Regions from separate parts of the Bradyrhizobium sp. USDA 376 genome, predicted to be linked through region 1. Evidence: riboswitches for the same ligand, from Rfam matches in the RefSeq annotation. Region 1 holds a riboswitch; the other holds the start of a gene.
The links. A riboswitch is a leader RNA that binds a small molecule or an ion and turns the genes downstream of it on or off. The one in region 1 is predicted to bind glycine.
Positions count from the first base shown of each region.

Region 1 (15,594 bases):
TCGAGCTTGAGCTCCTTGTCGGCTTCGATGGTGGGCAGCATTTCGATGGCAGGAATTTCCATGAAATCGACGTCACCCGACTGCAGCGCGTTCAACGCCGTCTGCGCGTCCGGCATCGTGATCCATTCGACACGGTCGACCTTCACCACCTTGCCGCCGGTGGTCCAGTTCGCCGGCTCCTTGCGCGGCACGTAATCGGTGTTCTTGACATAGACCGACTTCACCCCGGGCTGGAATTCACTCTGCACGAACTTGAAGGGGCCGGAGCCGATCTGCTCGGGGATCTGCTTGTCCACCGGCGTCTCGGCGAGACGCTTCGGCATCATGAATGCGACCCGCGAGGACGGCTTGCCGATCGATTCCAGCACGAGCGCGTACGGCTCCTTCAGCTTCAGCGTGATGGTCTTGGGGTCGGTGGCCTCGATGCTCGCGGTGAACAGCATCATTTGCTGCCCCATCCCGTCGACAGCGGCCCAGCGCTTCAGGGAGGCCACGCAATCTTCCGCGGTGACGGGCGCGCCGTCATGCCACTTCAGGCCATCGCGGAGCGTGAAGGTGTAGGTCAGCTTGTCGTCGGAGATCTTCCAATCCGCCATCTGCGGCTGGATCTTGAAGTTCGAATCCGTCGAGATCAGCGTGTCGTAGACCATGTAGCCATGGTCGCGCGAGATATAGGCGCTGGTGAAGATCGGATCGAGGATGCGCAGATCCGAATGCATCACGGCGGTGATGGTCTTGCCTGCGGCGAGAACCGGCGAGGCCAGTGCCGAAAGCGCCACGACCGAAAGCGCAAGTTTGGAGGCGAACGCGAGACGTCCCCGGCGGATGATTTGGAACATCGAAGTTCTCCTGGCAGTTCTGTTGGCAGTTTTCTTGGCAGTTCTCCTGGCAAGCGGCGCCGCTGATGACAGCGGCGCCGCGTAATGTTCGGCAGGAAAGGCGCGATGCGCCTTTCCTTACTTGGACTGGGGTTTACTCAGACTTGTCGACGTTCCAGAACAGCGGCGTTGCGGGGCCGTCGAGCAAGCCGGTGAGAGATTTGCGCCAGCCGCTCGGCAGCAGGTACTGCCCGAGGCGGGATGTAGATCACCTGCTCATAGGCTTCCTTCTGGATGTCGGTCGCGATCTTCTTCTGCTCGTCGATCGAGGAGGCGCGGACGAAGGCGTCCTTGAGCTGCTCGATCTTGGCGCTTTCAGCCCAGCCGAACCAGCCCTTCTTGCCCTGGCCGCCGATCGAGAGATTTGCGATCGGGTTGGACACGTCGGCCGCGACCCAGTTGGTGAAGAACATGTTCCAGCCGCCTTCCTTCGGCGGCTTCTGGCTGGCGCGGCGGCTCACCACCGTCTGCCAATCGGTCGCCTGCAGGTCGACCTTGAAGCCGGCCTCGCGCAGCAGCTGGGCGGCCACGATCGGCTGCGCCTTGAGCGTCGTGACGTCGCCGGGCGCCATGATCACCACCGGAGTGCCGTCATAGCCGGATTCGGCCAGCGCCTTCTTGGCTTCCGCCATGCCGTTGCCCTTCACCAGGGTTTCGGAGCCGACGTCGGTCGCGAGCGGCGTGTCGCAGATGAAGAACGCGCCGCAGATCTTCTGGTACTTGGCGTTGCCTACGAGCGCGTCGAGAACGTCCTTCTGGTTCATCGCCAGCAGAGCGGCACGGCGCACCTTCACGTTGTCGAACGGCGGATAGAGGAAATTCATCCGGCCGAGCGTCTGGAAACCGAATTTGTTGGAGACCTCGAGCGTGAGCTCCTTGTTCGCTTCCAGCACCGGCAGCATGTCGTAAGGCAGGTTTTCCATGAAGTCGATGTCGCCCGACTGCAGCGCGTTCACCGCGGTCTGCGAGTCCGGCATCGTGATCCATTCGACGCGGTCGACCTTCACCACCTTGCCGCCCGAGGTCCAGCTCGCCGGCTCCTTGCGTGGCACGTAATCGGTGTTCTTGACGTAGACCGCCTTCACGCCGGGCTGGAATTCGCCCTGCACGAACTTGAAGGGACCCGAGCCGACCTGCTCGGGGATCTGCTTGTCCGGCGGCGTCTCGGCGAGACGCTTCGGCATCATGAAGGCGACGCGCGAGGACGGCTTGCCGATGGAGTCGAGGACGAGGCCGTAGGGCTCCTTCAGCTTCAGCGTGATGGTCTTGGCGTCGGTCGCCTCGATGCTCGCCGTGAAGTCCATGAGCTTCTGGCCCATGCCGTCGACCGCGGCCCAGCGCTTGAGCGAGGCGACGCAGTCTTCCGCCGTCACGGGCGCGCCGTCATGCCATTTCAATCCGTCGCGCAGCGTGAAGGTGTAGGTGAGCTTGTCGTCGGAGATCTTCCAGTCCGCCATCTGCGGCTGGATCTTGAAATTCGAATCGGGGGCCACCAGCGTGTCGTAGACCATGTAGCCATGGTCACGCGTGATGTAGGCCGTGGTGAAGATCGGATCGATGATGCGAAGGTCGGAATGCATCACCGCGGTAAGAGTCTTGCCGGCCGCGAGCACCGGCGAGGCCAGCGCCGTTGAAAGCGCGACGACCGACAGCGCAAGTTTGGAGGCGAGCGCGCGAGGCCCCCGGCGCATGAAGTTGGACATAAAAAGTTTCTCCTGACGTGAAACTGTTCAAAGGCAGGTTATTCGTTGAGCATCCGGTTCGTTCCTTGGGCGAACTAACCTCATGCAATGCCTTTATCTTTTCGAGACTTGCAGACAGTGTTGAGCGCGTCAATCCGGTTTCGTCGCAAGCCCTCGCGGCGCGCGCACGGGCTCCACAAAGATCGGTTTGGCTCTACAACGCTCTCCGCTTGTCCTGCCGCGCGCCGATGCAATGCGCGTTCCATCTTTCGCAGCTTGAGAGACATTGAGATGAATCCAGCCAATCTTCCCTTCGATTCCGAGACCATGCTCGAGGGCCTGCGCACCTGGGTGGAATGCGAAAGCCCGACCTGGGACGCGGGCGCGGTGAACCGCATGCTCGATGTCGCGGCGCGGGATATGGCCATCATGGGTGCGACGATCGAGCGCATCGCCGGCCGCCAGGGTTTTGGCGACGTGATCCGCGCCCGGTTTCCGCATCCGAAACAGGGCGAGCCCGGAATCCTGATCGCCGGTCACATGGATACCGTCCATCCCGTCGGCACCATCGAGAAGCTGAAATGGCGGCGCGAGGGCAACAAGTGCTACGGCCCCGGCATCTACGACATGAAGGGCGGCAACTATCTCTCGCTGGAAGCGATCCGGCAGCTGGCGCGCGCCTCGTTCACGACGCCGCTGCCGATCACCGTGCTGTTCACACCCGACGAAGAAGTCGGCACGCCGTCGACGCGCGACATCATCGAGGCGGAAGCGGCACGCAATAAGTACGTGCTGGTGCCGGAGCCCGGCCGCGCCGACAACGGCGTCACCACCGGACGTTACGCCATCGCACGCTTCAATCTCGAGGCGACGGGACGGCCGAGCCACGCCGGCGCGACGCTGTCGGCGGGACGCTCGGCGATCCGCGAAATGGCGCGACAGATTCTCGCGATCGACGCGATGACGACGGAGGACTGCACCTTCTCGGTCGGCGTCGTGCATGGCGGCCAGTGGGTCAATTGCGTTGCCACGACCGCCACCGGCGAGGCGCTGTCGATGGCCAAGCGCCAGGCCGATCTCGACCGCGGTGTCGAGAGGATGCTGGCACTGTCGGGCACCAACAACGACGTCACCTTCAAGATCACGCGCGGCGTGACGCGCCCGGTCTGGGAGCCGGATGCCGGCACCATGGCGCTGTATGAGAAGGCACGCGGCATCGCCAAATCTCTCGGCGCGGAATTACCGCATGCGAGCTCCGGCGGCGGCTCCGACGGCAATTTCACCGGTGCGATGGGCATTCCGACTCTCGACGGCCTCGGTGTGCGCGGCGGCAATGGCCACACACTCGAGGAGTTCATCGAGGTCGATAGCCTGGTCGAGCGTGGGCGCTTGATGGCGGGATTGCTGGCGACGCTGGAGTGATACGGCCCGAGTCATTCCGGGGCGCGTCGAAGACGCGAACTATGGTGCGCAGTTGCGCACCTGAGAATCTCGGGATTCCGGGTCGCGCACGGAATGACGCGGTCATCAACTTCGCATTGCACAATGCGTTGGCAGTGGCGGTCTAAATTTATCCTTGTCTAAAAATGAGGCGTATCGTACTGCTCGATTGTCCACGCGACGATGCGGGAGAGATCGCAACGAAGGTTTTCAGCTTTCGTTGTGGCGCCGACGGAGCAACCGCCCCGGAAACTCTCAGGCAAAAGGACCGTATCGTCAGGACGATCTGGAGAGAGACGGCGCGATTTCAGGCAATCGTGACGTCCACCGAAGGGGATAGTCCGTTGCGTGATCCGCAGCGGATCAAGCTCTCAGGTAACCGTGACAGATGGGGCGCCGCCAACGGCCTTTGGCCGGCGGCCGACCTATCCTAACTCACGGGAGCCCCGACCCTGCCATGACCCATATCGCCATCATCGGCGCCGGCATCACCGGCGTGACGACCGCCTATGCCCTGCTCGAACGCGGCTTCAAGGTGACAGTGCTCGACAAGCACCGTTACGCCGCGATGGAGACATCGTTCGCCAATGGCGGGCAACTCTCCGCCAGCAATGCCGAAGTGTGGAACAGCACCGCGACGATCCTGAAGGGTCTGCGCTGGATGTTCCGGCGCGACGCGCCGCTGCTGATGAACCCGCGGCCGAACTGGCACAAATATTCGTGGATGAGCGAGTTCGTCGCCAACATCGGCAACTACCGCGCCAACACCATCGAGACCACGCGGCTTGCGATCGAAGCCCGCAAGCATCTGTTCGAGATCGCGGCGCGCGAAGGCATCGACTTCGATCTCGAACGCCGCGGCATCCTCCACATCTATCACGACAAGGCGGGTTTCGAATCCGGCCTGCGCGTCAACGCGCTGCTGCAGGAAGGCGGCCTCGATCGCCGTCCGGTGACGGCGGAGGAGATCCGCGCGATCGAGCCGACGCTGCGCAAGGCCTATTATGGCGGCTTCTACACGCCGTCGGATGCGACCGGCGATATCCACAAGTTCACCCGCGGGCTGGCGGACGCCTGCAAGCGGCGCGGCGCGACCTTCATCCACGAGGCCGATATCGATTCAATTGCGCGCGCCGGCAGCGGCTTCGTGCTCGGCTGGGCCGATCTCGCCGCAAGCGATGCCGTCGCCCCCGGGCGCGGCATGCTGAAGGTGGACGGAGTCGTGGTCTGCGCCGGCGTCGCCAGCCGCCACTTCGCCGCCCTCCTCGACGATCGCATCAACGTCTACCCGGTGAAGGGCTATTCGATCACCGTTCAGCTCGACACCGCCGAAAGCCGCGCCGCGACGCCGACCGTGAGCCTGCTCGACGAAGCCGCCAAGATCGTCACCAGCCGGCTCGGCGCCGATCGTTTTCGGGTGGCCGGCACGGCCGAGTTCAACGACTTCAACCGCGACATCCGCGCCGACCGCGTGCAGCCGCTGGTCGACTGGGTGCGCAGCAACTTCCCCGCCATCGAAACATCGCGCGTCGTGCCCTGGGCCGGGCTGCGCCCGATGATGCCGAACATGATGCCAGTGGTGCGCGCCGGGCGGATGCCGGGCGTATTCTTCAACACCGGCCATGGCCATCTCGGCTGGACCCTGTCGGCCGCAACCGCGCAGATGATCGCCGGGACCATTGACGGCTGGCGCGGGCTCAATGCGCCGCCGACCGTGCCTTCACTTGGGGTTGAGCGCGAGCTGCGTCATGCATCCTGAGTGGTCTCGATCGGACGCGGGGGCGGCCTCTTGCGACCGCCCTGCCCTTGGCACACAATTTGCCCCGAAAGACCGGCATCTCCGGCCCGCTTTCCCAGCCCGAGTACAGGCGCGCATGATAGACACGTTCGAATCCACGGGCGCCCCAGGGCCCCACAAGTTCCGCAGCCGGAGATAGGTGCATGCTAGGTTATCTCATTCGTCGCGTTCTGGCCGCGGTGCCCGTGATGGGCGTCGTCGCGCTGTTCGTGTTCCTGCTGTTGCGGCTGACGCCTGGCGATCCCGCCGCGATCCTCGCCGGCGACAACGCGACGCCGGAACGGCTCGAGCGCATCCGCGAATCGCTCGGGCTCAACGAGCCCCTGATCGTGCAGTTCATCACCTGGGTGAACAAGCTGCTGCACGGCGACCTCGGAACCTCGCTCATCTCCAACCTGCCGGTGATGAAGATGATCGGCCAGCGCGTCGAACCGTCGATCTCGATCGCGCTGTGCACCATCATCCTCGCCGTCATCGTCGCCGTGCCGCTCGGCGTGATCGCGGCGTGGAAGCACGGCACCTGGATCGACCGTTTCGTCATGGGCCTGTCGGTCCTGGGCTTCTCGGTGCCGGTGTTCGTGGTCGGCTATGTCCTGATCGAGGTCTTCGCGATCGATTTGCGCTTGGTGCCGGTGCAGGGCTTCCGCAGCATCTTTAACGGTTTTGGGCCGTTCTTCGAGCGCATGATCCTGCCGACCTGCGCCCTGTCCTTCATCTACATCGCGCTGATCGCGCGCATGACGCGCGCGGCGATGCTCGACGTGCTCGGTGAAGATTACGTGCGAACGGCGCGTGCGAAAGGCATCAACGAGGTTGCCGTGATGATGCGGCATGCGCTGCGCAACGCCGCCGTGCCCGTGATCACCGTGATCGGCACCGGCTTTGCGCTGCTGATCTCCGGCGTGGTCGTCACCGAGAGCGTGTTCAACATCCCCGGCATCGGGCGCCTCACCGTCGATGCGGTGCTGGCGCGCGACTATCCGGTGATCCAGGCCATGATCCTGCTGACGTCGCTGATCTACGTCGTCGTCAATCTTCTCATCGACGTCGCCTACACCCTGCTCGATCCCCGGATCCGGTACTGAGGCAAGGACAAGAACAAAATGTCGGTCGATACCCTTCCCCAGTCGTCCATTCCGATCACCTCGCCGCTGCGGCCGCGCTTCGGATTCCTCACCTCGACGCCGATCATCGCGACAGCGACGTTCCTGCTCGCCCTGATCGTGGTGATCTCGATCCTCGCGCCGCTGATCGCGCCGCATGATCCGATCCAGCTCGCGCCGTCGCAGCGATTGAAGCCGGCCTCGGCGCAATTCCTGCTCGGCACCGACGCTTACGGACGCGACCTCCTGTCGCGCGTGATCTATGGCGGCCGCATCTCGCTGCTGATCGGCATCGGCTCGGCGATCCTGTCGATCGCCATCGGCCTTTCGATCGGCCTCGTCTCCGGCTTCTTCAAGCTGGTCGATTCCGTGATGATGCGCATCATGGACGGCCTGATGGCGATGCCGAGCATCCTGCTCGCGATCGCGGTGGTCTCGCTCTCCGGCGCCAGCATCTGGACCGTGCTGATCGCGATCACGATCCCTGAGATTCCGCGCGTGGCGCGCCTGGTCCGCTCGGTCGTGCTGTCGGCGCGCGAGGAGCCTTACGTCGAGGCCGCGATCTCGGTCGGCTCCAGCCTGCCGAAGATCATGTGGCGGCACCTGATGCCGAACACGATCGCGCCGCTGATCGTCCAGGGCACCTATGTCTGCGCCTCCGCGATCCTCACCGAGGCGATCCTCTCCTTCCTCGGCGCCGGCATCTCACCTGAGACGCCGACCTGGGGCAACATCATGGCCGAGGGCCGCCAGTACTTCCAGATCAAACCCTCGCTGATCTTCTGGCCGGGCCTGCTGCTCTCGATCGCCATCCTCAGCATCAACCTGATCGGCGATGCCGCCCGTGACGCCCTCGATCCCCGCATGAAGCAGCGGGAAGGAAAGTGAAACCATTGATTCCGTCATTCCGGGGCGGTGCGAAGCACCGAACTATGGTGCGCAATTGCGCACCTAAGAATCTCGAGGTTCCGGGTTCACGCTTGCGCGCGCCCCGGAACGACGGTGGAGATCTCGCATGACCAACCCTGTTCTCGACATCAACAACCTCGTCGTCTCCGTCGGCAAGAAGCCGAAGGGCGCCAACATCATCGACGGCATCTCGATCCAGGTGCGCGAGCGGGAGACGCTGTGCCTCGTCGGCGAAAGCGGCTCGGGCAAGTCGGTGACCTCGCTCACCACGATGGGCCTGTTGCCGAAGGGCACGCTGGTGCCGACCTCCGGCAGCGTCAAGCTGGTCGGCGAGGAGCTGCTCACCGCCACCGACCGCCGCCTGCGCCAGCTCCGCGCGACGCAGATGGCGATGATCTTCCAGGAGCCGATGACCGCGCTCAATCCGGTGGTGCCGGTCGGCCGCCAGATCGACGAGGTGCTGCGCGCCCACACCAAGCTCGACGCGAAGGCGCGCAAGAAGCGCATCCTCGACATGATGGAGCAGGTCCGCCTGCCCCAGGTCGAGCGCATCTTCGCCTCCTACCCGCACCGGCTCTCCGGCGGCCAGCGCCAGCGCATCATGATCGCGATGGCGCTGGTGCTGGAGCCGAAGCTGCTGATCGCCGACGAGCCGACCACCGCGCTCGACGTCACCACGCAGAAACAGATCCTGACCCTGATCCGCGACCTCCAGCGCGATCACGGCACGGCGGTGCTGTTCATCACGCATGACATGGGCGTGGTGGCCGAGATCGCCGACCGCGTCGCAGTGATGCGGCAAGGCCGCCTCGTCGAGACCGGTCCGCTCGAGACCGTGCTGCGCAACCCGACCATGGAGTACACCCGCAATTTGCTGGCGTCGGTGCCGAGCCTGGTGCCGCGGCCGCCGCGCGAGGAGAGTCGCGAGCCGGTGGTGCTCGAGGCCAACGAGCTCGGCAAGGTCTACAAGGAACGCGCGTTCTTCGGCAAAGGCCGCGAGGTCGTCGCCGCCGACAAGGTCACGCTCACCCTGCGCAAGGGCCGCACGCTCGGCATCGTCGGCGAAAGCGGCTCGGGCAAGTCGACCGTGGCGCGCTGCATCGTCCGCCTGATCGATCCGACCTCCGGCGGCGTGCGCCTTGCCGGCCGTGAGATCGCCGACATCTCGCGCCGCCTGCTGCAGCCGCATCGGCAGAAGATCCAGATCGTGTTCCAGGATCCCTACCGCTCGCTCAACCCGCGCGTCACCGTCGGCGAGAGCATCGCCGAAGGCCCGATCAATTACGGGACCTCGCATGCCGACGCGATGAAACGCGCGCGCGAGCTGCTCGAGCTCGTCGGGCTGCCGGCTGACGCCGTGTCGCGCTATCCGCACCAGTTCTCCGGCGGCCAGCGCCAACGCATCGCGATTGCCCGCGCGCTCGCGCTCGATCCGGACGTGCTGGTCGCGGACGAAGCGGTCTCCGCGCTCGACGTCTCGGTGCAGGCGCAGGTGCTGGAACTGCTCGACGAGATCCAGAAGCGGCTCGGCATCGCCATCCTGTTCATCACCCACGACCTGCGCGTCGCGGCGCAAATCTGCGACGAGGTCGTGGTGATGCAGCACGGCCGCGTCGTCGAACAGGGCCCCGCCGCCGAAGTGCTGACGCATCCGAAGGAGGCCTACACCAAGGCGCTGCTGGACGCGGCGCCGGGACGCAATTGGGACTTTGCGAACTTCCGGCCGGTGACGGAAGGCGTGGCGGCCACGCTGTAGCAACACTCACGGTGTCGTCCCGGCCTAGTTGTGGAGCCTCAAGAGGTTGTCCTCGGTCAAACCGAGCCTGCTGATCGGCGTTTGAGATTTTATACCACCGTGGGGCCGGTGCCAGTTGTATTGGTGCAGCCAGAACGGCAGCTCTTGGGCGCGCCGATCTGATGTTGGATAGGCTTTGGCATAAGCCCATTCGCGAAGCGCGGTTTGGATGAAGCGCTCGGCCTTGCCGTTTGTTCTGGGTGTATAGGGCTTGGTGCGAATATGCTTGATGCCGAGGTCCCGGCAAGCGTCGCGGAAGGCGAAGGACTGGTAGCAACTGCCATTGTCGGTCATGACGCGCGTGACGGTGACGCCGAGGCTTTTGTAATAAGCCACAGCCGCCTTGAGAAAAGGAACAGCACTGTCCGCGGTCTCGTCGGGCTTGATCTCGGAGAACGCGACGCGGGAATGGTCGTCAATGCAGACGTGGACGAAATCCCAACCAGCGCCACGGCTCTTGTTCGGACCACTCGGATCGCCGGTGATGCGGTGGCCCACACGCTCGAAACGCCCGAGCTTTTTGATGTCGATGTGGAGCATCTCGCCGGGCGTCTCGCGCTCATAGCGGCGCTCCGGTTCGGCCGGCTCCAGGTCGCGTATCCGGTTTAATCCCAAACGGCGCAGGATGCGGCTGACGGTGGCCGGTGACACCTCGACCTCGGCAGCGATCTGTTTGCCGGTGTGGCGCTGCCGGCGCAACGCCTCCACAGCGGTGCACGTGGCGACCGGGGTTTGGCTTGGCGATGAAAGGGGCCTGGAGGAGCGATCACGCAATCCCTCCACACCTTCCGCGCGGAACCGCTTGACCCATTTGGCGACCGTCTTCGGCGTCGTATTGAACAGGTCGGCCGCGCCAGCTTGGCTCAGCCCGCCTTGCACCACGCTTCGGACCATCGCCTCTCGACCTTTGGGCGTCAAAGGCGCATTCTTGTGCACGTTCATCTGGTCTCTCCTTGGAACACTGAAGCTTCGCAACCTCAGCTTCCTCGGTTCAGACCAGATGGACAACCTCCTGAGAGACCACACCTAGTGCGCAATTGCGCACGGGGGCCGGGACCCATACCGCGTGATCTATCGATTGCTGGCGGTACCAATCCCGAACGACCAATCTTCGCCAAACATCTCCCTGGGGGTATGGGTCCCGGCCCCCGTGCGCAATTGCGCACTAGGCCGGGACGACACTGAATTTGTGGAAGCCCCTCCTCTCACAACACCCACCGCCCCGCAGCATTCCCAAAACGTCTTGACCCTATGCGTGGCGCGATTGCTTCCCGCCTTGCTCTCCTCGCAAAGCCGGGGCTAACGTCGCGCACTCCTGATTGACCGGACTGGAATTGATGACACGTATCGCCGTCGGCGGCTTCCTGCACGAGACCAACACCTTCGCCCCGACCAAGGCGACGTTTGCGGACTTCCAGCATGGCGGCGGCTGGCCGGCGATGACTGAAGGTGCCGACGTCGTGAAGGTGATGCGGCGCATCAATGTCGGGCTTGCCGGTTTCGTCGACAGTGCCGAGGCGAACGGCTGGGAACTCATCCCGACGATTGCCTGCGGGGCGAGCCCGTCGGCGCATGTCACCAAGGACGCCTTCGAGCGCATCGTGAAGGTCATGGTCGACGGCATCGCGGCCGCGGGTCCGATCGACGCGGTCTATCTCGACCTGCACGGCGCCATGGTCACCGAGCATCTCGACGACGGTGAGGGCGAAATCCTAGCGCGCGTGCGCCGCGTCATCGGCAAGGATGTTCCGCTGGTCGCGAGCCTCGACCTGCACGCCAATGTCACGCCCGCAATGATGGAACATGCGGATGCGCTGATCGCCTACCGCACCTATCCGCATGTCGACATGGCCGACACCGGCCGCGCCTGCGCAAAGCATCTGGCGCTGCTGCTGAAGACCAAGCAGCGCTTTGCAAAATCCTTCCGGCAATTGCCGTTCCTGATCGCGATCAGCTGGCAATGCACCAACGACTTTCCGACCAGGGGCATTTACGAAAAGCTCGCTGCGCTCGAGAGCGACGCGGTTCCAACGCTTTCTTTCGCGCCCGGCTTCCCCGCCGCCGATTTCCGCGATTGCGGCCCGAGCGTGTTCGCCTATGGCAAGACGCAAGGCGACGCTGATCGCGCCGCCGATGCGATCGTCAAGCTGATCGAAAGCCACGAGGACGATTTCGACGGCAGGATCTGGTCGCCCGACGATGGCGTGCGCCATGCCATGGAACTCTCGAAGAACGCGAGCAAGCCGATCATCATCGCCGACACCCAGGACAATCCCGGCGCCGGCGGCGATTCCGACACCACGGGCATGCTGCGCGCGCTGGTGCGCAACAAGGCGAGCGCCGCGACCGGCGCCATCTACGATCCGGAATCGGCGAAGGCCGCGCACGAAGCCGGCGTCGGCGCGACCGTGACGCTCGCGCTCGGCGGCAAGTCCGGCATTCCCGGCGACGAGCCCTATCGCGAGACTTTTGTGGTCGAAAAGCTCTCCGACGGCCGCTTCATCGCGCCCGGTCCCTATTATGGCGGCCGCGAGATGGAGATGGGCCCCTCCGCAGCCTTGCGCATCGGCGATGTCCGTGTCGTCGTCTCCTCGCACAAGGCGCAGCTCGCCGACCAGGCGATGTACCGCTACGTCGGCATCGAGCCGACACGAGAGAAAATCCTGGTCAACAAGAGCTCGGTGCACTTCCGCGCCGATTTCGAGCCGATCGCGGAAAAGCTGATGATCTGCGCCGCACCCGGCGCGATGCCGGCCGACACCGCCTCCCTGCCCTGGACGCGCCTGCGCCCGGGCATCCGCATCAAGCCGAACGGCCCCGTTTTCAATCCTCCTTCACGCTAACCGGACAGGACACATGCCCACGATCGACCGCATCGACGGCTACGCCGACGAACTCACCGCCATCAGGCGCGACCTCCACGCCCATCCCGAGATCGGCTTCGAGGAAGTGCGCACCTCCGGCATCGTCGCCGACAAGCTGAAGAGCTGGGGCATCGAGGTGCATCGCGGTCTCGGCGGCACCGGCGTGATCGGCGTCATCAAGGGCAAGGGCTCGGGCGGCAAGCGCATCGGCCTGCGCGCCGACATGGACGCGCTGCCGATGGAAGAGAACACCAACCTGAAATGGAGCTCGAAAATCCCCGGCCGCTTCCACGGCTGCGGCCATGACGGCCACACCACCATGCTGCTCGGCACCGCGCGCTATCTCGCCGAGACCCGGAATTTCGACGGCACCGTGCATCTGATCTTCCAGCCCGCCGAGGAAGGCCTCGGCGGCGCCCGCGCCATGATCAAGGACGGCCTGTTCGAGAAATTCCCCTGCGACGAGCTCTATGGCCTGCACAACGCGCCCGACCTCAATCATGGTGAGATCGCGATCCTGCCCGGCCCGGCAATGGCCAGCGCCGACTTCTTCGATCTCCGCATCACCGGCTACGGCGCCCATGGCGCGATGCCCGAGCGCTCCAAGGACGCGGTGATCATCGCGACCACGCTGGCGCAGGCGATCCAGACCATCGTCAGCCGCAACGTCGAGCCGCTGCAGGCCGCGGTCATCTCGATCACCCAGATCCATGCGGGTTCCGCCTATAACGTCATTCCGGGCGAAGCGCATCTCTGCGGCACCATCCGCACCTTCTCGAATGAAGTCCGCGCCCTGATCGCCGACCGCATCCGAACGATCTGCGCCGGCATCGCGGCCGCGTATCAGTGCACGATCGAAGCCGACATCCGCGACACGTTCGGTGTTCTGGTCAACCAGGTCGAGCAGTCCAAGGTGGTCGAGGAGGTCGCGCGCACGATCATCGATCCCGCCAACGTGATCACCCGCGCTCAGCCGAAGATGGGCAGCGAGGATTTTGCCGACATGCTGCAGACCATTCCTGGCGCCTATTTCTGGGTGGGGCATGACGGCTCGGTGCCGGTGCACAATCCCGGCTTCGTGCTCGACGACAAGATCCTGCCGATCGGCGCCAGCATGTTCGCCCGGATCATCGAGACCCGTATGCCGGTAGGTTAGCAATGCATAAGAAGAGCCCTGAGGAAGCGGTCACCTCGCTGCACGATCTCTCCGCGGTCGACCTGATCGCGGGCTATCGCGCGAAACAATTCTCGCCGAGCGAGGTGCTGGAGGACGTGCTCGCGCATGTCGCGGCATGGGAACCGCATCTGAAGGCGCTCTATGCATTCGACCCTGACAGCGCGCGCGAGGCGGCAAAGGCCTCGACCGCGCGCTGGACCGGGGGCGAGCCGTCAGGCGCGCTCGACGGCGTGCCTGTCACGGTGAAGGACAACATCGCGACCAAGGGCGTACCGGTGCCGCTGGGCGCTGCCAGCGTCAAGCTGGTGCCAGCCGAGAAAGATGCCCCGCCCGCCGCGCGGTTGCGCGAGGCCGGCGCGATCATCTTCGCCAAGACCACCATGCCCGATTACGGCATGCTGTCGTCCGGGCTCTCCAGCTTCCATGCGCTCGCGCGCAACCCATGGGACCTCAGCAAGAACCCCGGCGGCTCCAGCGCCGGCGCGGGCGCCGCTGCCGCGGCGGGCTATGGCCCCTTGCATCTCGGCACCGATATCGGTGGCTCGGTCCGGCTGCCCGCGGGATGGTGCGGTCTCGTCGGCCTGAAGCCGAGTTTTGGCCGCGTGCCGATCGATCCCGCCTATGTCGGTCGTGTCGCAGGTCCCATGACCCGCACCGTCGATGATTGCGCGCTGATGATGAGCGCGATCGCAAAGCCCGACCGGCGCGACGGCATGAGCCTGCCCGCCGAGCCGCTCAACTGGAAGGGCCTGGAAAAATCTCCGCGAAAATTGCGCATCGGCCTGATGCTCGATCCCGGCACGGGCATGGCGCTGGAGAAGCCGGTGCGCGAGATCGCGGTGAAGGCCGCGAAGGCATTTGAATCCGCGGGCGCGGTCGTGACTGAGGTCGACGGCATCCTCACCCGCGAGATGCTCGACGGCCTCGACAATTTCTGGCGCGCGCGGATGTGGGACGATCTGTCGAAGCTGACGCCGGCCGAACAGGCAAAGGTGCTGCCCTACATTTTCAAATGGGGCGAGTCCGGCGCGAAGCTCTCGGGTGTCGACGTCATCCGCGGCTTCAACCAGACCATGACGATCCGCGCGGCGGCGTCAAAATTGTTCTGCGAGCTCGACTATGTGATCTCGCCGACCGCGCCGAACGTGAACTATCCGGCGGAGTGGGCCTCCCCGACCAACGATCCCATGAAGCCGTTCGAGCACATCGCCTATACCGTGCCGTGGAATATGTCGGAGAATCCGGCCGTCTCCGTCAACGGCGGCTTCGACGCCAAGGGTTTTCCCATCGGCGTGCAGATCGTCGGCCGCCGCTTCGACGATATCGGCGTGCTCGGCATGGCCAAGGCGTTCGAGGGCCTGCGCGGCGCGCAGCGGCCCTGGCCGAAGCCGCCGGCCAACTAATCGCACCGTCGTCATTCCGGGTTGCGCCCTCTTGGCGCAAGCCCGGAATCCATTCATCCGCACAAGTGGTGTGGAGAAATGGATTCCGGGTTCGCGCTTCGCGCGCCCCGGAATGACGTGTTAGAAAAACCGACAAAGAACCGAGGAAGGAAACCACCCATGGCGTATGAGACGATCAAGTACGAGGTCGCCGAGCAGATCCTCACCATCACGCTGAACCGGCCCGACAAGCTCAACGCCTTCAACGCGCAGATGCAGGCAGAGCTGATCGACGCGTTCGACGCCGCCGACAAGGACGACAATGTCCGCGCCATCATCGTCACCGGCGCCGGCCGCGGCTTTTGCGCGGGCGCCGATCTTTCGTCGGGCGCGGATACGTTCGATCGCGACGCGCGGCGCGGGCCCGTCAAACGTTTCGCCGACGGCAAGGTCGATTACAGCGACCCGCAGGTGCGCGACGGCGGCGGCCAGGTGACGCTGCGCATCTTCAAGTGCCTCAAGCCCGTCATCGCCGCCGTCAACGGGCCCGCGGTCGGCATCGGCGT
Region 1 covers NZ_JBSSGN010000001.1:7,553,904-7,569,497, forward strand. The annotation lists gene ACVJ19_RS35580 (ABC transporter substrate-binding protein) at 1-839, opposite strand, end outside; partial or broken gene ACVJ19_RS35585 (ABC transporter substrate-binding protein) at 973-2,581, opposite strand; gene ACVJ19_RS35590 (M20/M25/M40 family metallo-hydrolase) at 2,852-3,982, shown strand; glycine riboswitch at 4,177-4,281, shown strand; glycine riboswitch at 4,285-4,390, shown strand; gene ACVJ19_RS35595 (D-amino acid dehydrogenase) at 4,458-5,759, shown strand; gene ACVJ19_RS35600 (ABC transporter permease) at 5,942-6,883, shown strand; gene ACVJ19_RS35605 (ABC transporter permease) at 6,902-7,789, shown strand; gene ACVJ19_RS35610 (ABC transporter ATP-binding protein) at 7,917-9,566, shown strand; gene ACVJ19_RS35615 (IS481 family transposase) at 9,591-10,547, opposite strand; gene ACVJ19_RS35620 (M81 family metallopeptidase) at 10,943-12,448, shown strand; gene ACVJ19_RS35625 (M20 aminoacylase family protein) at 12,462-13,625, shown strand; gene ACVJ19_RS35630 (amidase) at 13,628-15,049, shown strand; gene ACVJ19_RS35635 (crotonase/enoyl-CoA hydratase family protein) at 15,209-15,594, shown strand, end outside.

Region 2 (15,594 bases), 170 kb from region 1:
CGCGATCATGGCGAAGCCGCTGATGATGGCGAAGGTCGAGATGAACTTGCCGAGCGGCGTCACCGGCACGACGTCGCCATAACCGACGGTGCCGAGCGTCACGATTGCCCACCACATCGCCTGCGGAATGGTGCCGAGCTTGTCCGGCTGCACGTCGCGCTCGATGGCGTAGAGCAGCGAGGCGAAGGTCAAGACCGCGCCGACCAGGATGACGATGCAGCCGATCAGCGCGCGACGCTCGGCATGCACCGCGGCGAGCAGCGAGCGCATCGCCGGGGAATAGCGGATCAGCTTGAAGAACGGCAGCACGCCGAGCGCTGCCAGCGTCGCATGCCGTCCCGTCGCGAGCACGATTGCCGCCGGCAGGAACGCCATGAGGTCGATGATGCCGAGCGCCGAGAAGACGTAGCCCAGCCGGTCGGCGAGCGCGGAGCCCTTGCGCGGCGTATGGCCGGCCACGGTCCACAGCCGTGCCGCATATTCCAGCGCGAACACGATCACCGCGAGGATGGTGATGCCTGCGAACAGCATGCCGAATTGCGCATCTAACTCCGGCACCGAGGCGAGGATCATCGCGGCCACATTGAGCACGATGACGGCGATGATGAGCTGGATGAAGCGCGACCCGACCGAATAGGCCAGGGGGTCGTGCTCCAGCAATTCGTAGAGGCGATCCCGCAAGTCGGGATCGCCAGGCCCACGTCCTCGCGGAACGAGGCGCATGGTGCTTTAAGCGCCTGCCATCGCTTTTTCGATCGCCGCAAGCGCCGCGGTCGCGTTGGCGCCATCGGGGCCACCGGCCTGCGCCATGTCGGGCCGGCCGCCGCCGCCCTTGCCGCCGAGCGCTTCGGAGGCGACGCGCACGAGGTTCACGGCGTTGAAGCGCGCGGTGAGGTCCGGCGTGACGCCGACCACGACGCCGGCCTTGCCGTCCTCGGTGACGCCGACGATGGCGACGACGCCCGAGCCGATCTGCTTCTTGCCGTCATCGGCAAGGCCCTTGAGATCCTTCATCTCGATGCCCTCGACCGCGCGCGCCATCAGCTTGACGTCGCCGACCTCGCGCACGCCGCTCGCTGCGCCGTTGCCGCTGGATGCGCCGCCGCCCATTGCGAGCTTCTTGCGGGCGTCGGACAGCTCGCGCTCGAGCTTCTTGCGCTCCTCCATCAGCGCGGCGATGCGCGCCGGCACGTCGTCGATCGAGGTGCGCAGCTCGTTCGCCGCGGTCTTCGCCAGCGCCATGGTCTCGTTGGCGTGTTTTCGCGCGTAGTTGCCCGTTAGCGCCTCGATGCGGCGCACGCCCGAGGCGACCGCGCTTTCGCTCGTCAGCGTGATCAGGCCGATGTCGCCGGTGCGCTTGACGTGCGTGCCGCCGCAGAGCTCGACCGACCAGCCAAGCACGTTGGCGCCGCGCTCGCGCGCGGTCCTGCCCATGGAGACGACGCGGACCTCGTCGCCGTATTTCTCGCCAAACAGCGCGCGCGCCCCTGCTTCACGGGCCTCGTCGACGCCCATCACGCGGGTGGTGACCTCGTCATTCTCCAGCACCACGTCGTTGGCGATGTCCTCGACGCGGGCAAGCTCCTCCGCCGTGATCGGCTTCGGATGCACGAAGTCGAAGCGCAGCCGGTCCGGCGCGACCATCGAGCCGCGCTGGGCGATGTGATCGCCGAGCACCTGACGCAGCGCTTCATGAATCAGATGCGTCGCCGAGTGATGCGCGCGGATTGACGAGCGCCTGCCGTGGTCGACTTCGAGCTGCAGCGCCGTGCCGAGCTTGAGCTCGCCGCTCTCGACGGTGCCGATGTGGACGAAGAAATCGCCGAGCTTCTTCTGCGTGTCGGTGACGCGGACCTTGATGCCGCCCTCGCCGGTGAGCACGCCGGTGTCGCCGACCTGGCCGCCGGATTCCGCATAGAACGGCGTCTGGTTCAGCACGAGCGCACCGGTCTCGCCGGCCTTGAGGCTGGCGACTTCCTGGCCGTCCTTGACCAGTGCGGACACCACGCCCTCGGCGCTCTCCGTCTCGTAGCCCAGGAACTCGGTGGCGCCGAGCTTTTCGCGCAGCGGGAACCAGATCGCCTCGGAGGCGGCCTCACCCGAGCCCTTCCAGGACTCGCGCGCCTTGGCTTTCTGACGCTCCATCGCGTCGGTGAAGGCGGACTGGTCGACGCCGATGCCGCGCGACTTCAGCGCGTCCTGGGTCAGGTCGAGCGGGAAGCCGTAGGTGTCGTACAGCGTGAAGGCGACGTCGCCGTCGAACATGTCGCCCTTTTTCAGGGACGCGCTCTTCTCGTCGAGGATGGCAAGGCCGCGCGCCAGCGTCTTGCGGAAGCGGGTCTCTTCCAGCCGCAGCGTTTCCTCGATCAGATTCTCCGCGCGCATCAGGTCGGGATAGGCCTGGCCCATCTCGCGGACCAGCGCCCAGACCAGGCGATGCATCAGCGGCTCTTTCGCCCCAAGCAGCTGTGCGTGGCGCATCGCGCGGCGCATGATCCGGCGCAGCACATAGCCGCGGCCCTCGTTCGAGGGCAGCACGCCGTCCGCAACCAGGAAGGCCGAGGAGCGCAAATGGTCGGCGATGACGCGGAACGAGGCGACATTCTGCTCGTTCGGCCCGCTGCCGAGCGCGGACGACGTCGCGTCGATCAAATGGCGGAACAGGTCGGTCTCGAACACGCTGTCGACGCCCTGGAGGACGCAGGCCATGCGCTCCAGGCCCATGCCGGTGTCGATCGAGGGACGCGGCAGATCCACGCGCTCCTCCTTCGTCACCTGCTCGTATTGCATGAACACGAGATTCCAGAATTCGAGGAAGCGGTCGCCGTCCTCTTCCGGCGAGCCCGGAGGCCCGCCCCAGATGTGCTCGCCGCGATCGATGAAGATCTCCGAGCACGGGCCGCACGGGCCGGTGTCGCCCATCGCCCAGAAATTATCCGAGGTCGGGATGCGGATGATGCGGTCGTCGGAGAAGCCGGCGATCTTCTTCCACAGGCCCGCCGCCTCGTCGTCGGTGTGGTAGACCGTGACGAGCAGCTTGTCCTTCTTCAGCCCGTACTCCTTCGTGATCAGCTTCCAGGCGAGCTCGATCGCGCGCTCCTTGAAGTAATCGCCGAACGAGAAATTGCCGAGCATCTCGAAGAAGGTGAGATGGCGCGCGGTGTAGCCGACATTGTCGAGGTCGTTGTGCTTGCCGCCGGCGCGCACGCATTTCTGCGAGGTGGTGGCGCGCTGGTACGGCCGCTTCTCGACGCCGGTAAAAACGTTCTTGAACTGCACCATGCCGGCATTGGTGAACATCAAGGTCGGGTCGTTGCGCGGCACGAGTGGCGAGGACGGCACGATCTCGTGGCCGTTCTCGGCAAAGAAGTTCAGAAAGGTCGACCTGATCTCGTTGACGCCGCTCATGTTCATCCAATCGGGTGTGCTTGGACCCGCTGCCGCCGTCCAAACCGGAAATTAAGGCTGATATCTGCGGGCCAAAGCGCTTTTAGACAAGGCCAGCTTCGCTGTCCAGAAACTGTGCAAGGAGATCAGAGGGTTGCCGCAGGGGCTCAATCCGGTTGAAAGCCGCTGAAGTCGCGTTGACAGGCTTGGCTACCCTGTGGTCTCTACCCATCTGTATCGTACGGCCACGTCGGGAGAGACCGGCTTTAGGCAGCCGGCGCCGAAGGAGCAACCGCCCCGGAAACTCTCAGGCAAAAGGACCGCGTGGCTTTGACAGCATCTGGAAAGAGGCGCCGACGGGCTTAAGACCCGGACTGCGTCCGCCGACGGGATAATACTCTCAGGCACAGCGACAGATGGGGCTTCGACTGGTGTCCATCGGGGAATCGTCCCCGGGGAACCGCCGAGGGCCCCTGAGATGCTAGCGCACAACCAAGACTCCCTGAAACGGACGCCCCTCTACGGCCTCCATGTGTCCCTGGGCGGCAAGATGGTGCCGTTCGCGGGCTATGACATGCCCGTGCAATACCCCGCGGGCGTGCTGAAGGAACACCTTCATACCCGCATCCAAGCCGGCCTGTTCGACGTCTCCCATATGGGCCAGATCGCGCTTCGGCCGAAGTCGGGCAAGGTCGAGGACGCCGCCCGCGCGCTGGAACGGCTGGTGCCGCAGGATATCGTGGCGATTGCGCCGGGCCGGCAGCGCTATGCCCAGTTCACCAATGCCGAGGGCGGCATTCTCGACGATCTGATGGTCGCCAACTTCGGCGATCACCTGTTCCTGGTGGTCAACGCCGCCTGCAAGGACGCCGACGAGGCGCATCTGCGCGCGAATCTGTCTGGCGACTGCATCATCGATTCGTTTGCCGACCGCGCGCTGATCGCGCTGCAGGGTCCGAAGGCGGAAGCGGTGCTGGCGAAATTCTGTGCAGCGGCGCCCGGCATGAAGTTCATGGACGCCGGCCCGCATGAGGTCGCCGGCATCAAGTGCTTCGTCTCGCGCTCCGGCTACACCGGCGAGGACGGGTTCGAGATCTCGGTTCCCGCCAGCGATGCCGAACGCCTCGCCAGGACGTTGCTTGAAAATCCGGACGTGCTGCCGATTGGCCTCGGGGCCCGCGACAGCCTGCGGCTGGAAGCCGGGCTCTGCCTCTACGGCCACGACATCGACACCGCCACCACGCCGGTCGAAGCCGCGCTGGAATGGTCGGTGCAGAAAAGCCGCCGCACCGGCGGCGCCCGCGCCGGCGGTTTCCCCGGCGCCGAAAAGATCCTCGGTCACTTCGATAACGGTGCATCCCGCCGCCGCGTCGGCCTGCGCGCAGAGGGCCGTGCGCCGGTGCGCGAAGGCGCGCTGGTGTTTGCTGAGAGCGCGGGCGGCGAGCCGATCGGAAAGGTCACCTCGGGCGGTTTCGGCCCGAGCCTGAGCGCGCCGGTCGCGATGGGCTACGTGCCTGTGAGCCTGAGCGCGCTCGGCACAAAACTGTTCGCCGAGGTGCGCGGCCAGCGCCTGCCCTTGCAGGTCGCCGCCATGCCCTTCGTGAAAAACACCTACAAACGCTGAGGACGAGACAATGACCACGACGCTGTACACTTCCGACCATGAATGGCTCGCCATCGACGGCGATACCGCCACGGTCGGCATCACCGACTACGCGCAGCAGCAGCTCGGCGACGTCGTGTTCGTCGAATTGCCCAAGGTCGGCCGCAGCTTGAAGAAGGCCGAAGCCGCCGCCGTCGTGGAATCCGTGAAGGCGGCCTCGGACGTCTACGCCCCTGTTACCGGCGAAGTGCTCGAGACCAACGAGGCGCTAGCCGCCGAGCCGGCGCTGATCAATTCGGACGCGCAAGGCGCGGCCTGGTTCTTCAAGATCAAGATTGCCGACAAGAGCGAACTCGGCGGCCTCATGGATGAAGCCGCCTACAAGGCACATACGGCTTAGGGACTATGGAGCAAGCGATGACCGCGCACCGTAAATCCAGCGGCGAGACCGCCGCCAGTTTCGTTCGCCGCCACATCGGTCCGTCGGCGCGCGATGTCACCGCAATGCTCGAAACGGTCGGCGCTAGAAGCGTCGATGCGTTGATGTCAGAAACGCTGCCGGCCTCGATCCGGCAGGCCACCCCGCTCGACCTCGGCAAGCCGCTGAGCGAGACCGAGGCGATCGCGCATATGGCCGAGCTCGCCGCGCAGAACCAGGTCTTCACCTCGCTGATCGGCCAGGGCTATTCCGGCACCATCCTGCCCGCGGTGATCCAGCGCAACATTCTGGAAAACCCGGCCTGGTACACGGCCTATACGCCCTACCAGCCCGAGATCAGCCAGGGCCGGCTTGAGGCGCTGTTCAACTTCCAGACCATGATCTGCGACCTCACCGGGCTCGACGTCGCCAACGCCTCGCTGCTCGATGAAGCGACCGCCGCGGCCGAAGCCATGGCGCTCGCGGAGCGGCACTCGCAGGTGAAGGCCAAGGCCTTCTTCGTCGACAAGGACGTGCATCCGCAGACGCTGGCGGTGATGCGCACCCGCGCCGAGCCGCTCGGCTGGACGCTGGTCGTCGGCGATCCCCTCACCGATCTCGACAAATCAGACGTGCTCGGCGCGCTGCTGCAATATCCGGGTTCTTCCGGCGCGGTGCGCGACCTCCGGCCCGCGATCGCGGCTCTGAAGGCCAAGGGCGCGCTCGCGATCGTGGCCGCCGATCTGCTGGCGCTGACGTTGCTCGCCTCGCCCGGCGAGCTTGGCGCCGACATCGCGATCGGCTCGGCGCAGCGCTTCGGCGTGCCGATGGGCTATGGCGGACCGCACGCGGCCTATATGGCGGTGCGCGATGCGCTGAAGCGCTCCCTGCCCGGCCGCATCGTCGGCCTCTCCGTGGATTCGCGCGGGATGCCCGCCTATCGCCTCGCGCTCCAGACCCGCGAGCAGCATATCCGCCGCGAGAAGGCGACCTCCAACATCTGCACCGCGCAGGTGCTGCTCGCCGTGATCGCTTCGATGTATGCGGTCTATCACGGCCCCGAAGGATTGACGCAGATCGCTCGTACCGTGCATCGCCGCGCCGCCGTGCTCGCCGCCGGCCTGCGCAAGCTCGGCTTTGCCCCGGAGTCGGACAGCTTCTTCGACACGGTGACGGTTGACGTCGGCGCGAAGCGCGACGAGATCGTCGCGCGCGCTGTGGCCGAGAAGATCAATCTTGGCCTCAGCGACGGCGCCTTGCGCATCGCGCTGGACGAGACAACGACGCCCGCAATAATCGAAGCAGTCTGGCGCACCTTCGGTGGCAAGCTCGCTTATGCCGAGATCGACGCCTCGACTCGCGAGGCGCTGCCGGACGCCTTGAAGCGAGCGACGTCCTTCCTGACCCATCCAGTGTTCAATACGCATCGTTCGGAGACCGAGCTGCTGCGCTATATGCGCAAGCTCAGCGATCGCGATCTCGCGCTCGACCGCGCAATGATCCCGCTGGGCTCCTGCACCATGAAGCTGAACGCGACGACGGAGATGATGCCGCTGACCTGGCCGGAATTCGGCAGCTTGCACCCGTTCGTCCCGCGCGAGCAGGCCAAGGGCTACCACGCGCTGTTCGCGCGGCTGGAGAAGTGGCTGTGCGACATCACCGGCTATGACGCGATCTCGCTGCAGCCGAATTCGGGCGCGCAGGGCGAATATGCCGGGCTGCTCGCGATCCGCGGCTATCACGCCGCGCGCGGGGAGAGCCATCGCAAGATCTGCCTGATCCCCTCCTCCGCCCACGGCACCAACCCGGCCTCGGCCGCGATGGTCGGCATGGACGTGGTGGTGGTCGCCTGCGAGAAGAACGGCGACGTCGACGTCAACGATCTCCGCGCCAAGGCGGAAAAGCATTCGAACGATCTCGCCGCGGTGATGATCACCTATCCCTCGACCCATGGCGTGTTCGAGGAGCACATCAGCGAGATCTGCGAGATCGTGCATGGCCATGGCGGCCAGGTGTATCTGGACGGCGCCAACCTCAACGCGCAGGTCGGCCTGTCACGGCCCGGCGATTACGGCGCCGATGTCAGCCATCTCAACCTGCACAAGACCTTCTGCATCCCGCATGGCGGCGGCGGCCCCGGCATGGGCCCGATCGGCGTCAAGGCGCATCTCGCGCCGTTCCTGCCCGGCCATCCGGCGACGCAAGCTGACGCTGCGGTAGGCCCTGTCTCGGCCGCACCGTTCGGCTCGGCCTCGATCCTGACCATCTCCTACATCTACATTTTGATGATGGGTGGCGAAGGATTGAAGCGCGCCACCGAGATCGCGATCCTCAATGCCAACTACATCGCAGCCCGCCTCGATGCGCACTTCCCGGTGCTCTACAAGAACGCCAGGGGCCGCGTTGCACATGAATGCATCGTCGATCCCCGTCCGCTGAAGACGACATCCGGCGTCACCGTCGACGACATCGCCAAGCGCCTGATCGACTACGGCTTCCACGCTCCGACCATGAGCTTCCCGGTGCCGGGCACGCTGATGATCGAGCCGACCGAGTCGGAATCGAAGGCGGAGCTGGACCGCTTCTGCGACGCAATGATCGCGATCCGGAAAGAAATCGCCGAGGTCGAGGCCGGCCGCTTCAAGATCGAAGCCTCGCCGCTGCGCCACGCCCCGCACACCGTCCACGACATCGCGGACGACGACTGGAAGCGCGCCTACACGCGCAGTGAGGGCGTCTTCCCCGACGGCGTCTCGCGGACCGACAAATACTGGTGCCCGGTCGGCCGTGTCGACAACGTCTACGGTGATCGTAACCTCGTGTGCTCCTGCCCGCCGGTGAGCGATTACGCGCAAGCCGCGGAGTAAGGCTTCGTAGGGTGGGTTAGCGGGCGGCTGCGCGAAGCGCAGTCCCTTGGCGTAACCCACCTCTTCAGTCTCTACGGATATAAACAGTGGTGGGTTACGCCGAGCGGACCGCGCTTCGCGCAGCCCGTTCGGCTAACCCACCCTGTACCCTTTTGGGGTTCGCATCCAGTCGAAGGTGTAGACTGGAACACGGGCCGATCCGCCGGGAGCAGCCTTGCCCACCTGTGTCTTGAACACCGACGTAGGAGCCGCGCCCCGGCAGAGCGGCCGCGGTCGAGATCCAGTAGGAGGTTCGCGCCGAGAGCGCCAGTACAGGGATCGATCAGGATCGCGGTGGCCCGCTTTTTGAGAGCAAGGAGGTCCCAACAATGCTCGAAGATGTACGCTGGTTCGTCGGGATCGATTGGGCAACGCAGAGCCATAGCGTTTGCCTGCTGGATACCGAAGGAAGACAGGTTGCTCACTGCGAGTTCGCCCATGAGGGTGCGGGCCTGACGGAGTTGCGCGACTGGCTGCTGCAGAAGACCAACGCCGCACCGGGGCAGATCGCCGTGGCGATCGAGATGCCGCACGGCCCGGTGGTGGAGGTGTTGCTCGAACACGGGTTTGCGGTGTTCGCGATCAATCCCAAGCAGCTTGACCGCTTCCGTGATCGCTTCACGGTGGCTGGTGCCAAGGATGACCGCCGCGATGCCCATGTGCTCGGAGCTTCGCTCCGCACGGATCGCGCGGCGTTCCGTCGGCTTGTGGTCGACGATCCCACGATGATCGAGCTGCGCGAGTGGTCGCGCTTGGCCGACGAACTGCAGCAGGAGCGCACACGTCTTGCCAACCGGCTGCGCAAGCAGTTGTGGCGATATTATCCGCAGGCCACCAAGCTGACCGACGATGTCGCTGACGAATGGTTCCTGGCGCTTTGGCAGATGGTGCCGACGCCGGCCCGTGCGGCCAAGGCCAGCGAGAAGGCAATTGCACGCGTTCTGAAAGCCCATCGCATCCGCCGCCTTGATGCGGCGGGGGTGCTTGAAACTTTACGCGAGGCCCCGCTGTTCGTGGCACCCGGCACCACCGAGGCCGCCTGCGCACACATCCGCAGCTTGGCGGCACGACTGCACCTGGTCAATCAGCAGATCAAGGAGGCGCATCAGAACCTGGACCGTCTGTGCGTCGCAATCGAAGGCGAGGAGAAGGCCTCGGGGCAGAGCTCGGAGCAGTGCGACGTGACGATCCTTCGCTCCTGGCCAGGAATCGGCAGGATCCATCTCGCCACACTGCTCGCCGAGGCCGCAGAGCCTCTGCGCAGGCGAGATTATCATGCTCTGCGCGCCTTGGCAGGGGCCGCGCCGGTGACGCGGCAAAGCGGCAAGCAACGCTTCGTGATCCGTCGCCTCGCCTGCAACAGGCGGCTACAGAGCGCCGTCCATCACTGGTCGCGGGTCGCCATCCAACACGATGAGGCCAGCAGGCGACGCTATGATGCCTTGCGACAGCGAGGACATGGCCACGCGCGTGCTCTGCGCACTGTAGGGGATCGCTTGCTCTTTGCCTTGTGCACGACGCTCAAGCGACACACCCCATACGAGGCGGACTATAGCGCAAGGACCTCCACTAAAGCCTGAGCCTCATTCCTTTGTTCGGCCGGTGTGACCATTCCTTCGTCCCGACCTGCCGATCGCTGCGCGTTTCGCGGGATCGTGAGCGCGGATTTCAGGGGATCGTGAGCAGAGATTTCAGACGATCGTGAGCAACGATTTCGCGGGATCGTGAGCAAGGCTTTCGGAGCCTTGCAGCGCTTCGGCCGACAACTCAACCGGCTTAGGGATGACCTCGTGGTTAACGAGGAAGTCCAATGCCTACCCAGAGATTGTCGATGCGCCGGATCAAGGAAGTCCTTCGGTTAAAACATTTTCAAGGCCTGCCAGAGCGGGCCATCGCGCGGAGCGTGGGCGTCAGCAACGGCGTTGTGCACAGCTACCTGAGCCGCGCCCGCTCTGCTGGGTTGAGCTGGCCGCTTCCGGAGGGAATGACCGATGAAGACCTGGAGCTTTTGCTTTTCCCGGCCCCACGACCAGCGTCTCAGAGCCCGCAGCGGCCGGTGCCCGACTGGAGCTACATCGATAAAGAGCTCCGCCGGCGCAACGTAACCCGTCGCCTGCTCTGGGAGGAGTATCGCGCCGTTAATCCCGACGGTTTCGGGTACACGTGGTTCTGCACTACCTACGAGGCCTGGAAGGGGCGGGTCCGACCTTCGATGCGGCAGATTCATCTGGGCGGCGAGAAGGTGTTCGTGGATTTCGCCGGCGACACCATCGACATCGTCGATCCCCTGACCGGGGAAGTGCAGCCGATGAAGCTGTTCGTCGCGGCGATGGGCGCTTCGAACTACACCTACGCCGAGGCCTGCCCCAGCGAGAGCTTGGCCGACTGGATCCGGGCCCACGTCAACTTGTTCACGTTTTTGAGCGGAACGCCGACGTTCGTGGTCTGCGACAACCTCAAAGCCGCCGTCAGCAACCCCGACCGCTACGATCCCGGCCTCAATCGCACTTATGCCGAGATGGCGAGCCATTACGGCACGGCCATTCTCGCCGCACGGCCGCGGCGCCCAAAAGACAAGGCGAAGGTCGAGGTCGCGGTGCAAATCGCCCAGCGCTGGATTCTGGCCCGGCTGCGCAATCAGCGCTTCTTTTCCCGGGCCGAGCTCAACGCCGCCATCAAGACACTCGTCGACGAACTCAATGCTCGTCAAATGCGTGGCTTCGGCTCAAGCCGCGCCGAACTGTTTGCCGAACTCGACAAACCCAAGCTAACCCCGCTGCCAGATCAGCCTTATGCCTTCGCACGCTGGAAGCGCTGCCGCCTCGCTCCCGATTATCATGTCGAGGTCGACGGCCATTGGTACTCCGCGCCGTATCGTCTGATTGGCGAGCTGGTCGATGCCCGTATCGACGATCGGACGGTCGAGATCTTCCACAAGGGCCAGCGGATCGCCAGCCATGCCCGCGCGCCCAACCGACGCGGACACACCACCATCGCCGACCACATGCCCAGCGCCCATCGCCGCTACGGCAAATGGACCCCCGCCGCGGTGATCGCCGCCGGCGAGCGGATCGGTCCTTCGACAGCAGCGTTTTTCCAGGCCGTGATCGACGCCCGGCCCCATCCAGAACAAGGCTTTCGAACCTGCCTTGGCATTCTGGCGCTCGTCAAAAGCTACGGCGCCGAACGCCTCGACGCAGCCTGCCGGAGGGGCATCCTCATCAAGGCGCGCTCCGTCGCCTCGATTAGATCGATCCTCCAGAACGGCCTCGATCGCACGTTCTTCGACGAATCTTTCGAGCACCAGCCCCTGCGCCACGGCAACATCCGCGGACGCGACTACTTCCACTGAAGCAAGGAGAGACCCGGCATGCTTAACCACCCAACCCACGAACGGCTGATCGAGCTTGGCCTGACCGGAATGGCCAAGGCCTTCGAGGAGCAGCGCCGATCGCCCGATCTCGAAGCCCTGCCGTTCGAAGATCGCATCGGCCTGTTGGTCGACCGCGAAGCCGCCGAACGCGACACCAGGCGGCTCACCACGCGCCTCAAGATCGCCGCACTGCGCCAGACTGCTTGCGTCGAGGACGTCGATCTGCGCACCCCGCGGGGCATCGACCGCGCCGTTTTCGCCAAACTCGTCGAAGGTCGCTGGATCGATCGCCACGAGAATTTGCTCGTCACCGGGGCAACCGGCCTGGGCAAAAGTTGGTTAGCCTGCGCGCTCGGCCACAAGGCCTGCCGCGACAACCGATCAGTCCTCTATCATCGCGTTCCAAGGCTGTTCGAGGCGCTCGCGCTCGCGCGCGGAGACGGACGTTACGCTCGGCTCCTCAAAAGCCTCGGCCGCGCTCAGCTTCTGATTTTGGATGATTGGGGACTATCGGTGCTCACCGCCGCGGAACGCCGCGATCTGCTCGAAATCCTCGAGGACCGCCATGGCCGCGCATCCACCATCGTCACAAGTCAGCTCCCCGTGGACACCTGGCATGGAGCCATTGGGGACCCCACGGTCGCCGACGCCATTCTCGATCGCCTCGTCCACAACGCCCACCGCCTCCAGCTCACCGGAGAAAGCATGCGAAAACGCAGCGCCAAAACCATCACCCTTGACGGCCAACCAGAACACTGACTCTATCTCCCATCGGCCGTAGCGGGCTGCTCACGATCGTCTGAATTCAGTGCTCACGATCGCGCGAAATCGATGCTCACGATCCGTGAAATCCGCACCGATCGCCACAGCGCCGCGCGCAGACGCTGTCCAGGAGGCCGTCGGCACCGGCAACGCCGGCGCGAAGCGTCCTGGACGGCGGCGAGCACGGCGCTATGCTCGCCCATCAAGGACGTCTACCTCTTGACCACGGGTAGGAGGTCCTACGGCACTCAACGCGCCTCTAAGGCGCAACCAACGATCGGCTTTCGCGATCCCATCGCCAGACCTGTTCGTTGGTGAGTTCAGTACCGCCCCACCAGCGTTTGATCGGGTTGTGGCGCCACATGTCGTCTTCGCGGGCGACAAGCGAACGCCCGAGTTCAGTCAGCGTGACTTTCCACTCGCTCTTGCCGAAGTAGCGGTCTTCATTGTTGAACGACGGATCGCCCAGCAGGATCGGCGGGACCGAATGCTCCCCCAGTTCGATCAAAGCCTCTTGTGCGTCGCGTCCGTCGAATACATCGCGAATCCACGTCGCCTCGCAGACGCGCCTCGGGTCGGTGTGCCCGTCGTTCACAAAATCCAGCAGATCCATTTCGCTGGCACCGAGTCCCGTCACGCTGTCCGGAAGCTCTTCAAGCACCGCAATCAGCGCCGATCGAAGTCTCGGCAGGATCATCAGATCCGTCATCAGCAGATCGAAACAAGGTTCTGGTGTTTCAGCCCGATAGGCTCGCCAGGCGCGGCTTGCCGTCACCAAATGGTTCTCGGCCACCTTGAAGGCCGGCAACTTCCATTTTGCGACCGATTGCGGAGCATAGTTCGCAACAATGTCGTCGGTATGCACAAGGCTCAGCTTCGTCGTGATCTCCTTGTAGGGACGAAGCAGGTCGAGCAGCCAGACGAGTACAAGCTGATCGTTGGGCCTGGGATCGACCCACAATTCGATTGAGTCGAACTTCTCGCAGAGCTCGAAGAAACCGATGTCGCGCGTGCCAACGCCGTCCAGCAAGGCGCGGCACGCATCGTCGAGCCAATGATCCCCCGGATTGCTGTGCTTTGCGGATCGCCGCGCCAGCCCTATCAACAGTTGCTCCTCGGAAGGCAATTTTCCCGAGACGAAGCGCAACCGGAACCCAAGCGCGACGTTCGCCGCACGTGACTGGCGAAGCGCGTTCGCCGCAAAATCGTTCGTTGTCAGGATTAGATGTGACAAGGTGACCTCTCAACAAAACCGATATGAGAATCAGCAGTGCTATCAGCTGCGCCCCCGCATCAGGCAGGCGCAATCAACGACCGGGTCTCGGGGTCCCACCACCAGAGCCGTTCGTTGGTCAGGTGAGTGCCGCCCCACCAACGATCGATCTGATTGTGCCGGCGAAAATTCTGGTCGCCTCCCAGTACCGCCTTGCCGAATTCGGTCAACGACAATCGCGACCGCTTGTACCGATCGAAGCGGATTGAATCGTTGTGCATCTCCAGCGAAAATGGAGCTTCATCCAGTCCTGACACCGCCGGTCTCTCGCACCGGGCGAGCCCGTCAAGCAGGAAGCCGACCTCCCAATATCCGTATACATGCAGCTCGTTGTGCTTCTGATGCCCCGGAAAGACATCAAAAGGTTGCATGCCTCCTCGCGCGACGAGCTGGAGTATCCGCGCTTCCGTGGCTCCAAGGCCTGAGGCGGGGCGCGGAAGCTCTTTGAGAAGAGCCGTCACGTGAGGGGCGAGCTGCGGCAGCCAGCTCAAATCCGTCTTGAAAAGATCGCGCCAACTTTGCGGGGTCGGCGCACAATAGGCCCGCCATGCACGGCTGGCCGATTTAAGTTGTCGAGGTGTGATCGTGACAACCGGCGGATGGAGTTCCCCTCGCGGTGGGTCGACATCCTTGACGCCCAGCAACAGAGAGCGCACGACAAAATTGGGACTCGCATTGCATCGGCGGCGCCAATAATCGAGCAGCCAAAGCAAGATCAATTGCGCATTTGGCTCCGGCCCTCGCCAAAACTCGATTGAGTCGTATGCCGCAAGCAGTTCGATAAATCCTTGGTCCTTCGCATCCGCTTCCTCGAGACGCCAGGACGGCGTATCGTCGAGCCAATGAAGGCCGTGTGGTTGCGTCGTACGTGGCGCAAAGAACGCGTCGATTTCCGCATCTGACGGCAACGGCCCCCAGACCAGCCGGCGTTCGATCGCGATCACGAGGTCGGCGAGCCCTGCCTGTTGGATGGCGCCGGCGATGGACGAGTCTGTCGTGACGATGAGCCGGGCCATGCTCGCGGCCTCAGGGTTTCGTTAAGACAGCGCCATAGCGCCACAGCCGATCGTTGGTCAGATGTGTGCCACCCCACCAGCGATCGATCGGATTGTGACGACTGAAGTCTTCTTGATGGGCAAGGACGGCTTCACCAAATTCGGTCAACGAAAGACGGCTGCGGAGATAGACTTCGTGCCGAGCTCGCAAATTCTTAGGGTCGATTGTGCGCAGCTCGTCGCCCAAACCGGCCACTGCGGGCTTGGGGCCGAGCGCGAGCCCCTCAAGCAACGAACCCAACTCGAATTCACGGAATACATATGTGCGCCGTTGCGAGCGTAGATGAAACAAGGCGTTTGTGTTTGCAAATCCTCTGGAAAGAAGCTCCAGAAAGCGCGTCTCAGTCGCGCCCAGGCCCGTCAAGGGCGCCGGCAGCTCTGCCAGCAGATTGAGCAATGCTGGCCGCAGCATCAACAACGCACTCAGATCGCCGTGAAGAAGATCGACGCACGCCTCAGGTGTCGGTGCACGATAGGCCTGCCATGCCATTCTGGCAGCCTCAAACTCCCTTACGGTGACAACAAAGACCGGAATATGCGATGCGGACTTTCCCAGTTCTTCGGCTCTCATCATAATCAGATCGTCCGTCACCAGGCGCAGTCTGAGTCTTTGCGCGGGGCCTGAATGAGAGCTGAGGTAATCGAGCAACCAAATGAGCTGCAACTGATCTTCTGGACTCGGATCGAACCAGAGTTCGATCACATCGTACAGTTCGCAAAAATCGACGAAGGATAGGTCTTTGCGATCCCTGATGGCGCGAGGCCAATGGATGCCCCAGTCTGACCAGTGATCCCCAGGCGGAACAGCCTCCGAACG
Region 2 covers NZ_JBSSGN010000001.1:7,726,903-7,742,496, forward strand. The annotation lists gene ACVJ19_RS36410 (cyclic nucleotide-gated ion channel) at 1-723, opposite strand, end outside; gene alaS (alanine--tRNA ligase) at 730-3,408, opposite strand; glycine riboswitch at 3,629-3,719, shown strand; gene gcvT (glycine cleavage system aminomethyltransferase GcvT) at 3,866-5,011, shown strand; gene gcvH (glycine cleavage system protein GcvH) at 5,022-5,390, shown strand; gene gcvP (aminomethyl-transferring glycine dehydrogenase) at 5,408-8,275, shown strand; gene ACVJ19_RS36435 (IS110 family RNA-guided transposase) at 8,644-9,894, shown strand; gene istA (IS21-like element ISFK1 family transposase) at 10,125-11,666, shown strand; gene istB (IS21-like element ISFK1 family helper ATPase IstB) at 11,685-12,446, shown strand; gene ACVJ19_RS36450 (hypothetical protein) at 12,709-13,683, opposite strand; gene ACVJ19_RS36455 (hypothetical protein) at 13,743-14,738, opposite strand; gene ACVJ19_RS36460 (hypothetical protein) at 14,749-15,594, opposite strand, start outside.
Region 2: linked by a shared signal. The riboswitch ahead of gcvT (glycine cleavage system aminomethyltransferase GcvT) and the one ahead of ACVJ19_RS35595 (D-amino acid dehydrogenase) in region 1 are both predicted to bind glycine.